3 linked regions of the Limibacter armeniacum genome follow. The protein of the gene in region 1 interacts with the protein of each later gene in a pairwise test. Links are inferred from orthologs where the notes say so. Each region holds a gene or a part of one and is shown in the gene's direction. Other genes may lie near its edges.

Evidence for each region. Proteins that work in one complex are often made in the same cells at the same time.
Region 2: the proteins of rlmB (region 1) and tsaE interact in binary tests that used the Escherichia coli proteins (3 or more experiments, as listed by UniProt). The link is inferred for Limibacter armeniacum from one-to-one orthologs.
Region 3: the proteins of rlmB (region 1) and V6R21_RS31680 interact in binary tests that used the Escherichia coli proteins (3 or more experiments, as listed by UniProt). The link is inferred for Limibacter armeniacum from one-to-one orthologs.

What each region holds. Positions count from the first base shown.
Region 1 is NZ_JBAJNO010000009.1:2,234,085-2,237,089, reverse strand. Bases 56-2,999 are described here. They hold rlmB (23S rRNA (guanosine(2251)-2'-O)-methyltransferase RlmB), read left to right. Parts: upstream 56-1,106; coding sequence 1,107-1,892; downstream 1,893-2,999. Other genes in these bases: V6R21_RS27130 (glycosyltransferase family 9 protein), read left to right, coding at 1,970-2,980; V6R21_RS27140 (GWxTD domain-containing protein), read left to right, coding at 114-944. UniProt on the Escherichia coli protein: Specifically methylates the ribose of guanosine 2251 in 23S rRNA.
Region 2 is NZ_JBAJNO010000009.1:2,947,897-2,950,865, reverse strand. What follows is about bases 45-2,952. They hold tsaE (tRNA (adenosine(37)-N6)-threonylcarbamoyltransferase complex ATPase subunit type 1 TsaE), read left to right. Parts: upstream 45-1,235; coding sequence 1,236-1,670; downstream 1,671-2,952. Other genes in these bases: V6R21_RS29965 (alanine dehydrogenase), read left to right, coding at 1,725-2,952; V6R21_RS29975 (hypothetical protein), read right to left, coding at 45-970. Outside these bases: more of V6R21_RS29975, read right to left, coding at 1-44; more of V6R21_RS29965, read left to right, coding at 2,953-2,957. UniProt on the Escherichia coli protein: Required for the formation of a threonylcarbamoyl group on adenosine at position 37 (t(6)A37) in tRNAs that read codons beginning with adenine.
Region 3 is NZ_JBAJNO010000009.1:3,356,005-3,358,893, reverse strand. The notes cover bases 45-2,872. They hold V6R21_RS31680 (NAD(P)H-hydrate dehydratase), read left to right. Parts: upstream 45-616; coding sequence 617-2,128; downstream 2,129-2,872. Other genes in these bases: V6R21_RS31675 (tetratricopeptide repeat protein), read right to left, coding at 2,212-2,872; tatA (twin-arginine translocase TatA/TatE family subunit), read right to left, coding at 197-406. Also shown: more of V6R21_RS31675, read right to left, coding at 2,873-2,889. UniProt on the Escherichia coli protein: Bifunctional enzyme that catalyzes the epimerization of the S- and R-forms of NAD(P)HX and the dehydration of the S-form of NAD(P)HX at the expense of ADP, which is converted to AMP.

The sequences.
Region 1 (3,005 bases):
TTCGGGATTTTTTGTTTTGTGATCTAGGGTAATTATTTGTTTATACTGGACAATTAAATAATTTAAATACCAATCAACTATTCCATACAGAAGAGACTTTTGAGCCTAAACTGATGAAGATACTAAGAAACTTTTTAATGCTGTTGTCTGTAATGCTTTGGTCACTTAGCACGCAGGCACAAGACACGGACTTACCATTTAAGATTAAAGCCCCTCAAAGCTATGTACATGAGGGTGATAGTGTTGTATTGGAAGGTGCAATGGGAGACTCAGCTTTTGTAGTCTACTTTGCAGATGACTTTCAACCTGCTGCACCACCGATGGTAGAAAACCCTTATTATGGTCAGTCAAATATGAAAGTTGATACAGTACTGAGAGTTTCGGTTACTGAACCTGTCTATCCTTCATCAAAAGGACTTGTGTTTTTTCAGCAAGATACCGCTACTGTACAAGGTGTGGGGTTGGCAGTTGTCCCTGAAGATTTTCCCAAATACCGGAAGCTGAAGAACCTTACAGCCTCAATGGTTTATATCTCAAGTAAGGAAGAGATGCTGAGCTTGAGTAATTCTCCTGACATGAAGCAGGTATTTGAAAACTTTTGGCTAAACCTTGGTGGAGGAAGAGAAAATGCCTCTCGTCTTATCAGTGTTTATTTTAGACGGGTATCTGAAGCTAACCGCAGGTTTACAAACTATAAGGAAGGTTGGAAAACTGATCAGGGAATCGTTTATATCATATTTGGTGAGCCGGACCAGATCAATCCAACTTTGGAAGGAGAAGATTGGGTATATAGTGAAAATCCTAATCACCGTGAAGTATCATTTTCTTTTGTCAAGAAGAAAAATATTTTTAGCGGCAATCACTACGAGTTGATACGTGACCCTAAGTTCAGAAAGCTTTGGTTTGATACGGTCAAACGCTGGAGAAATGGTACCATTCAGTAAGCAAAAACATATAAACTACGAATACCGGAAATAATCTCCATCAACTCAGCTTGGATTTTGTACCTTTGCAGGACCAACGAATCTGAATAGAACAGAAGGCGATTTATGGGGTAAGAGTTTGCCATATAATTGCTAACCTGTTCTTTAAGTTGAAAAGTATTTATGCAGCAGAAACAAAAAAAATATTTTGGACCACCTAGGAAGAAGGTGGATCCAAGTGAGATGGTTTATGGTATTCAACCAGTACTTGAAGCCATAGAGGCGGGGAAAGAAATAGATAAGTTGTTGGTGTCAAGAGAAACATCTAACTCGCAACTGTCTGAAATCATCAAACGAGCTCAGGATTTAAAGATTCCTGTGTCAAGAGTACCAGACCAGAAGCTTGAAAAAATCACTCGTAAAAATCATCAGGGAGTGATTGGCTTTATGTCAGCGATCGCTTATGCTTCATTGGATAATATTGTTTCTGAACTTTATCAGGAAGGGAAAACGCCTTTTATCCTGGTGCTTGATAGGGTGACAGATGTACGAAACTTTGGTGCAATTGCCCGTACTGCTGAATGTGCAGGTATGCATGCCATTGTGATTCCTAGTAAGGGTTCTGCTCAGATTGGTAGCGATGCTATTCGTACTTCAGCAGGTGCTTTGAGCCATATTCCAGTATGCCGTACAGAAAACTTGATGGAGGCAATACATTATTTGAAAAACTCAGGCTTACAGGTTGTTGCTTGTACTGAAAAAGGAGGGGATACGATTTACACACCTGATTACTCTGCGCCAACAGCTATTGTAATGGGATCAGAAGAAGATGGTATTTCGAATGAAATCATGATACAGTCGGATTACTTGTCCAAAATACCGATGGGAGGTAGAGTAGGCTCTCTGAATGTATCTGTAGCGGCAGGGATTATCATCTTTGAAGCACTGAGACAGAAAACAGTAAACTAAATATTTGAATAACTAAAGAGACGTCAACCAGTTCAAGTGGTTGACGTCTCTTGCCATTTAGGCAAACTAGCAAACACATGAAGAAGGTTCTCATCATCAGATTTTCATCAATAGGTGATATTGTTTTAACTACTCCTGTTATCCGTACACTCAAGACGCAGTTAGAGGGAGTGGAAGTACATTACTGTACCAAGAAGGGGTACAAAGGTATTTTGGAGCACAACCCTTATGTTGATAAGCTACATTTGTTTGATGGTGATTTGGGAGAGTTGGTAAAGCAGCTGAAAGATGAGAAATTCGATTTTGTAGTTGATTTGCACAACAACCTGCGTACTTCCATTATCAAGACTAGGTTGGGAGTAAAGTCCAAAGCTTTTAATAAGCTAAATTGGGAAAAGTGGTTATATGTGAATATGAAGATCGATAAGATGCCTAATGTGCATATTGTAGATCGTTATATGGAAGCAGTGAAACCATTGGGCGTTAAGATGGATGCGTTGGGGCTGGACTATTTTATTCCGGAGAAGGATGAGGTAGAATTGACTTGGTTACCTGAAAGCCACAGAGAGAAGTATGTTGTTTATGCTATTGGGGGGCAACATGCTACCAAACAGCTACCATTTGAAAAAATGGTAGAATTGTGTGATAAAATTCAGCAACCAATCATGTTATTGGGTGGGCCTGAAGATAAGGAGTTAGGTGATAAGATTGTTGCATTTTTTGACCAGACAAAAGGAGACCCTTCATATAATGAAGGTTTGGAGAAACTGAAGAAAAATAAGTTGGTATTTAATGGTTGTGGCAAGTTTAACCTAAACCAGTCGGCATCTGTAGTGAAACAGGCGTACGCTGTATTTACTCACGATACAGGCATGATGCACATAGCGGCAGCTTTCAAGAAAAATATATATTCAATTTGGGGAAATACCACTCCACAGTTAGGTATGTACCCTTACAGAACGCAGTTCACAGTTTTTGAAAACACTAAATTAGACTGCCGACCTTGCTCTAAAATCGGTTACAGTAAGTGTCCGAAAGGTCATTTCAAGTGTATGAATGACCAGCAGTTCGATTTTTACTTACCTTAAAAAGAAAGGGCTTCAGTATTATGAA
Region 2 (2,969 bases), 710 kb from region 1 along the record:
CATTCATTGCAAACTCAGCCAAAGTAAAATCCTTCACCTTGCCTTTTCCTTCTACTTTGCCAAATGATTTCAGTGGGAGGTTACTCGAAATTGTAGCCACAACCCTATCGGCAGTCTCTTTACTGGTAGAATAAGTGTCATTCAATAACTTACCTGAGATTTCAACTGGCATTTTAACTAGCTGAACGGCTTTTGAAGACACTTCTTTTGTCATGCTTAGCGTTGCGCCTACCATTTCTCCAGAACGCTGAAAAACCATTTCACTAAGGTCTCGGCTACCTTGAATCATCTTGGTAGAAGTCTCCCTTCCAAACTTGGCTACATCACTTACCAGTGACTCTGTACGTTTGAAAGTACCACCTGCAAACTCTTTCGTCTGAACAAGGTTTTTGTCAATCATTGTTCCTGCCTTAGTCAAGGTGGTTTCTGTCAGTTCCTTTGACTTGCCCAGTACATCATTAGCTGTTTTCTCAGCTTTTGAAATCACATCCTCTGTCAACGTCTCAGTCTTGGTAATCAGACCTCCCGTTGTTTGTTTAGCATTTTCTAACGCTTTGTTAGAAGCCTCCTCTGTTTTCTGAAGAGCCGAATGCATCAATTCTTCAGCTTGGATAAGCACCTTTCCAGACTGAGCCTTTTCAGCCTCTTTTTTAGTTTTTGTTTGGGATTTTGTTTGCGTGCTCATGACTTTACTTTTTTCTTGTTGACTTTGATTCACGTTTGTTTTAGCGCCAGCACCCGTTGTTTTCTTGGCTGCAGTCGTACGGCTTGTAGAAGTCGTAGACTTTCTCTGCGTAGAAGACGTGGATGTTTTTGCTGTTGTTTTACGAGTAGAGGTCTTTGCTGTACCGGATGCTCCTACAGCAGGTGTAGTTTTTTTTTCGCTCGCACTAGAAGAATTGTCTGCACCTTGTTTTGGAGACGCTTGTTGGTTCTCCTGATTTGTAGTTGGGTTTTGCTGCTTTGCCATAGGTCCTAGGTAATTTATATGTAAAATGAATGCTTATTCAACTCTATATCAAAAAAAATATTTAAATACCATTATTCAAACTATCTAGCATTTAATTTGATAATGTGTGACTTAACTACAACAAGATAACCTACAAGTCATTTATTTGGTAATTTTGTATGTCAATTTTTTTTAAACAAAATGAGATTCCAGTCTCATTTTCTTCCGAAAGAAATACAACTTCAAATACCCTATACTTCACTATTTTATTATAAATTTGTTATTAATGGAACATATTGAATTAGAAAGCAGACAGCTGTCTGACTTAGGGGAAGTTGCCAATAAAATTATTGAATTTGCAGGGCACGATAATATATGGCTGTTTGAAGGCACATTAGGCGCAGGGAAAACTACACTCATAAAAGCGATCTGTGATCAATACGGTGTTGAAGATTTGGTTAACAGTCCTACATTTTCCATTGTTAATGAGTATAGTACCTCTAATGGAAATACAATCTACCATTTCGATTTTTACAGGTTAGATGATGAGGAAGAGGCACTAGATATTGGGTATGAAGAATACGTTGATTCGGGTAAGCTTTGTTTAATGGAATGGCCATCACGTATACCTAACCTAATTCCAGAAGATCATATCCTTATTGAAATTAATCACGGCACTGACGACCAACGGCAAATTAAAGTAAGTAAAGTCAGGCTGTAATACATCTCGCGTTAGGCTACTATTGGTGAGGTGTTACATTAACTCTTGAAAACTATGGGCAAAGAAAAGGAAGGCTTCAAACGAGCTACTGAGGAATTTTACCAATATCACCCTCAGGAAATGATGCTAAAGACACCCCAAAGGCATAAAAACCCAATTACGATTGGCATGCCTAAGGAAACTTGCCGAGATGAGAAACGCATCATGCTACGTCCTGAAGCTGTCAACATACTTGTCAACAACGGTTATGAGATACTGTTAGAGTCTGGTGCAGGAGTAGATGCCAACCTACCTGACCAAGAGTACAGTGATGCAGGTGCCAAGATAGTCTACACAGCCAAAGAAGCTTGGGGTACCGACATTATCTTGAGGGTTTCACCTCCTTCTATTGAGGAACTATCCCATATTAAGAAATCCAAAACCGTTATTACCGCCCTCAATATTAACAACCTGACGAAGGAATACTTACAAGAGATTGTCAGTAAAAAACTGGTCTGCCTAGCTTTTGAGCTTTTAGAAGACAAAGTTGGAGGTTTACCTGTAGTCAGGGCTATGAGTGAAATTGCTGGCAGTACTGTTATGCTAATTGCGGCTGAATACCTCAGCAGCTTTAACAATGGAAGAGGAATTATTCTAGGAGGAATTACAGGGGTACCACCTTCTAAGATTGTTATATTAGGTGCAGGAACTGTTGCCGAATATGCTGCTCGAACAGCTATTGGAATGGGGGCTGACGTAAAGGTCTTTGACAATCACATCTATCGCCTACGAAGATTAAAAGATGTGTTAGGCACTCATCAACTCTACACATCTGTCTTTGACAATGGACAACTAAGGGAAGCACTTTCTACAGCAGATGTCGTAATTGGGGCAGTCCATAGCAATACAGGCCGTCCACTTTCTATTGTGACTGAAGAGATGATTGCCGAAATGAAAGCCAATTCTATTATCATAGATGTCAGCATTGACCAAGGAGGTTGTTTTGAGACTTCCTATCCTACGACACTTCACAACCCGGTCTACAAAAAACATGGTGTTATCCATTACTGTGTTCCCAACATTGCATCAAGAGTTTCCAGAACCGCATCTACTGCTGTCAGCAACATTTTCACCCCTATTCTTACCAAGCTGATAGAAGAAGGTGGTACAGACCAAATGATGCGAATGCATCCTTGGTTCACCAAAGGTGTCTATGCTTATAAGGGTGGTATTACCAATAAGTTTATTGCAGAAAAATATGACTTACCATGCCGCAACTTAGAGCTAATTCTAGCCGCTAGCATCTAAGTTTTTAATAAA
Region 3 (2,889 bases), 1.1 Mb from region 1 along the record:
GCTAAGTAAATTTGTTATTAGAGAAAACAGTAAAGCGTGCCTGACAAAGCCCTTTTACATCGGTAAAAGAGTGAAAGTGCCAAAACGCAATAAAAAAGAAGTTTATCAATTTGTCGAAACAAAGATAAACTTCTCTTCTTTCAAAAGAAATAACTTATTTTTTATAGATATACCCAACAAAACACTGGCACATCTCTTAGCTTTCTTTCTTATCATCTTTCAAACCTTCTTCAATTTCGCTGCTTAACTGCTTTTTCGCGTCATTGAATTCTCTGATACCTTTACCAAGGCCTCTTGCCAGCTCTGGAATTCTTTTCGCACCAAAGAGCAAAAGGATAACAAGAATAATAATTAACCATTCGAAGCCCCCAGGCATACCAAAGAGTAATATAGCTAGTGTTTCCATAGTTCAGTTGTTTTTAAATGTGCCGCAAATCTAATTTATTATTAGTAAATAACAAAAGAATTCCTGTATTTGAAATCACTTACAATTCATTGAATATGAAGCTGAAATATACTTTTCAAACTAGCATAAACTGTCATTTTAATGCTTCATTATCCGAGCTAAGTTCGTAAATTTCTTTCAGTATTCTTCCTTTTATATTACATAGCCAGTATGACAATACTATCCGCAGATCAAATCCGACAATGGGATGCCTACACAATTGCCAATGAACCTATCCCCTCCATTGACTTAATGGAACGTGCCTCACTAAAGTTTACGGAATGGTTTACAAATAAGTTCACAGCGCAACAGCCTGTACATATCTTCTGTGGCACAGGCAATAACGGTGGCGATGGACTTGCTATTGGCCGACTTTTACTTGAGCAAAAATATGATGTCAGACTTTATGCTGTCAGGTTTTCAGACAAGCAATCTCCTGACTTCAACACCAATGAAAAGAGGCTGAAAAAACTGAAAGAAATTAAAAATATTAACAATAAGGAGGACTTTCCTGTCCTTCATTCACAAGACCTCGTAATCGATGCCATATTCGGTTCCGGCTTATCAAGACCTATCACAGGCTTTACAGGTCAACTCATCGACCATATTAATAGCAGCAATGCTACAATCATCTCTGTAGACATTGCATCAGGACTCTTTTGCAATACACAAAGCACATCTGTACATATCATCAAACCTGACCATACGGTAAGCTTCCAAACACCAAAGCTATCCTTTATGCTCCCTCAAAATGAAGTATTTACAGGAAACTTCACGGTAGTCGACATAGGTTTAAGCCCTGCCTTTATCCGACAAACCTCAACCCCTTACATTTATACAGACAGTTCCTTTATCAACTCTATCATCAAGAAGCGAAGTAAGTTTTCACATAAAGGCACTTACGGTCACACGTTGCTTATTGGTGGTAGCAAAGGAAAAGTAGGTGCTATTCAGCTTTGTGCAAAAGCAGCACTTCGCACCGGTTTAGGCTTGCTTACCACTTATGTACCATACTGCGGGTTCAATATCATGCAAACAACTGTACCCGAAGCCATGTGTATGACAGACCCTGAGTTTGACCTTTTATCCAAAGCACCTGTACCACTAGACAAGTACCAGTCTGTAGGAATTGGTCCTGGAATCGGCACATTCATGGATACTCAGCAAATGATGGAGGATATTCTGGAAAACTATGATAAACCAATGGTATTAGATGCGGATGCCTTGAACATTTTAAGCCAGAACAAAGAACTTCTTGACCAACTTCCAGAAGGTAGTATTCTAACACCACACCCAAAAGAATTTGAACGGCTACTCGGTGACCAAACATTCGAGGATGATTATGAACGGTTAGAACTTCAAATCATGTTTGCCAAACGGTATCAGGTAGTAGTTGTTCTTAAAGGAGCTCATACATCTGTTGCTACACCACTTGGAAGGGTTTATTTCAATTCTACTGGAAATCCAGGGATGGCTACAGGAGGAAGTGGAGATGTCCTAACAGGCGTAATTACAGCATTACTATCACAAGGCTATGCTCCGGGTGAGGCTGCAATCCTAGGGGTTTATTTGCATGGGCTCGCTGGTGACTTGGCTGCTTCTGAATATGGTCAGGAAGCTTTAATAGCCTCTGACATCATCAACAATATTGGCAAAGCATACCAACACCAACACAATTCATAAAAAGGGATACCCTCAAATACAAAAGCACCTCAGTAATTGATACTACTGAGGTGCTTTTATTTTAGTAATCATTAAACCTATGACTATTTATTATCATTGATCTCTCCAATGCTGTCATAGATCTCTTTTACGTATTTCGTGTCTTTAGCTCTTGCCCCTTCAAATAAGGAAATTGCCCTGCGATAAGTCTGAATGGCCATTTGGCTATTGTTGCTTTTCTTATAAAAGTCTCCCAGATTCTTAACTGACAATGCATGCTCCAAAGTAAGCTTACCATAAAATGTTCCTTTCACTGCACATTCTTCTTTCAACAATGGTTCTGCTTCTTTGAATTTTTGCTGAGCAGTCAACAGCTGCGCCATGCTACCAACTGCCTTGGCATAAGCAACATGCTGTTTTCCTGGCTTTTCAGCAGTAATCTCTATCTCTTCCTTAATTAAAGCCTCAGCCTCTTCGTAACGCTCTCGCTTGATGTAAAAATGAGCCAAATTATCCAATGCTTCCGCATAATCAGGGTGGAATTGAGGCAAGCTGCTTTTTCTCATTTCAATTCCTTCCTTAAATATTTTTTCAGCTTCAGCATCCATTCCTTTTGCTGCCTTTATTTTTCCCAATGCATCTCTGCTAGCAGCATATTCAGGACTTGTAGCACCTAGCTTCTCTTTTCTTACACTAATCGCATTTTGAATATACTCTTCAGCTTTATCAAGGTTACCCCCATCCATATTGATGCGAGCCATTTCCATACTTACATCTGCAGC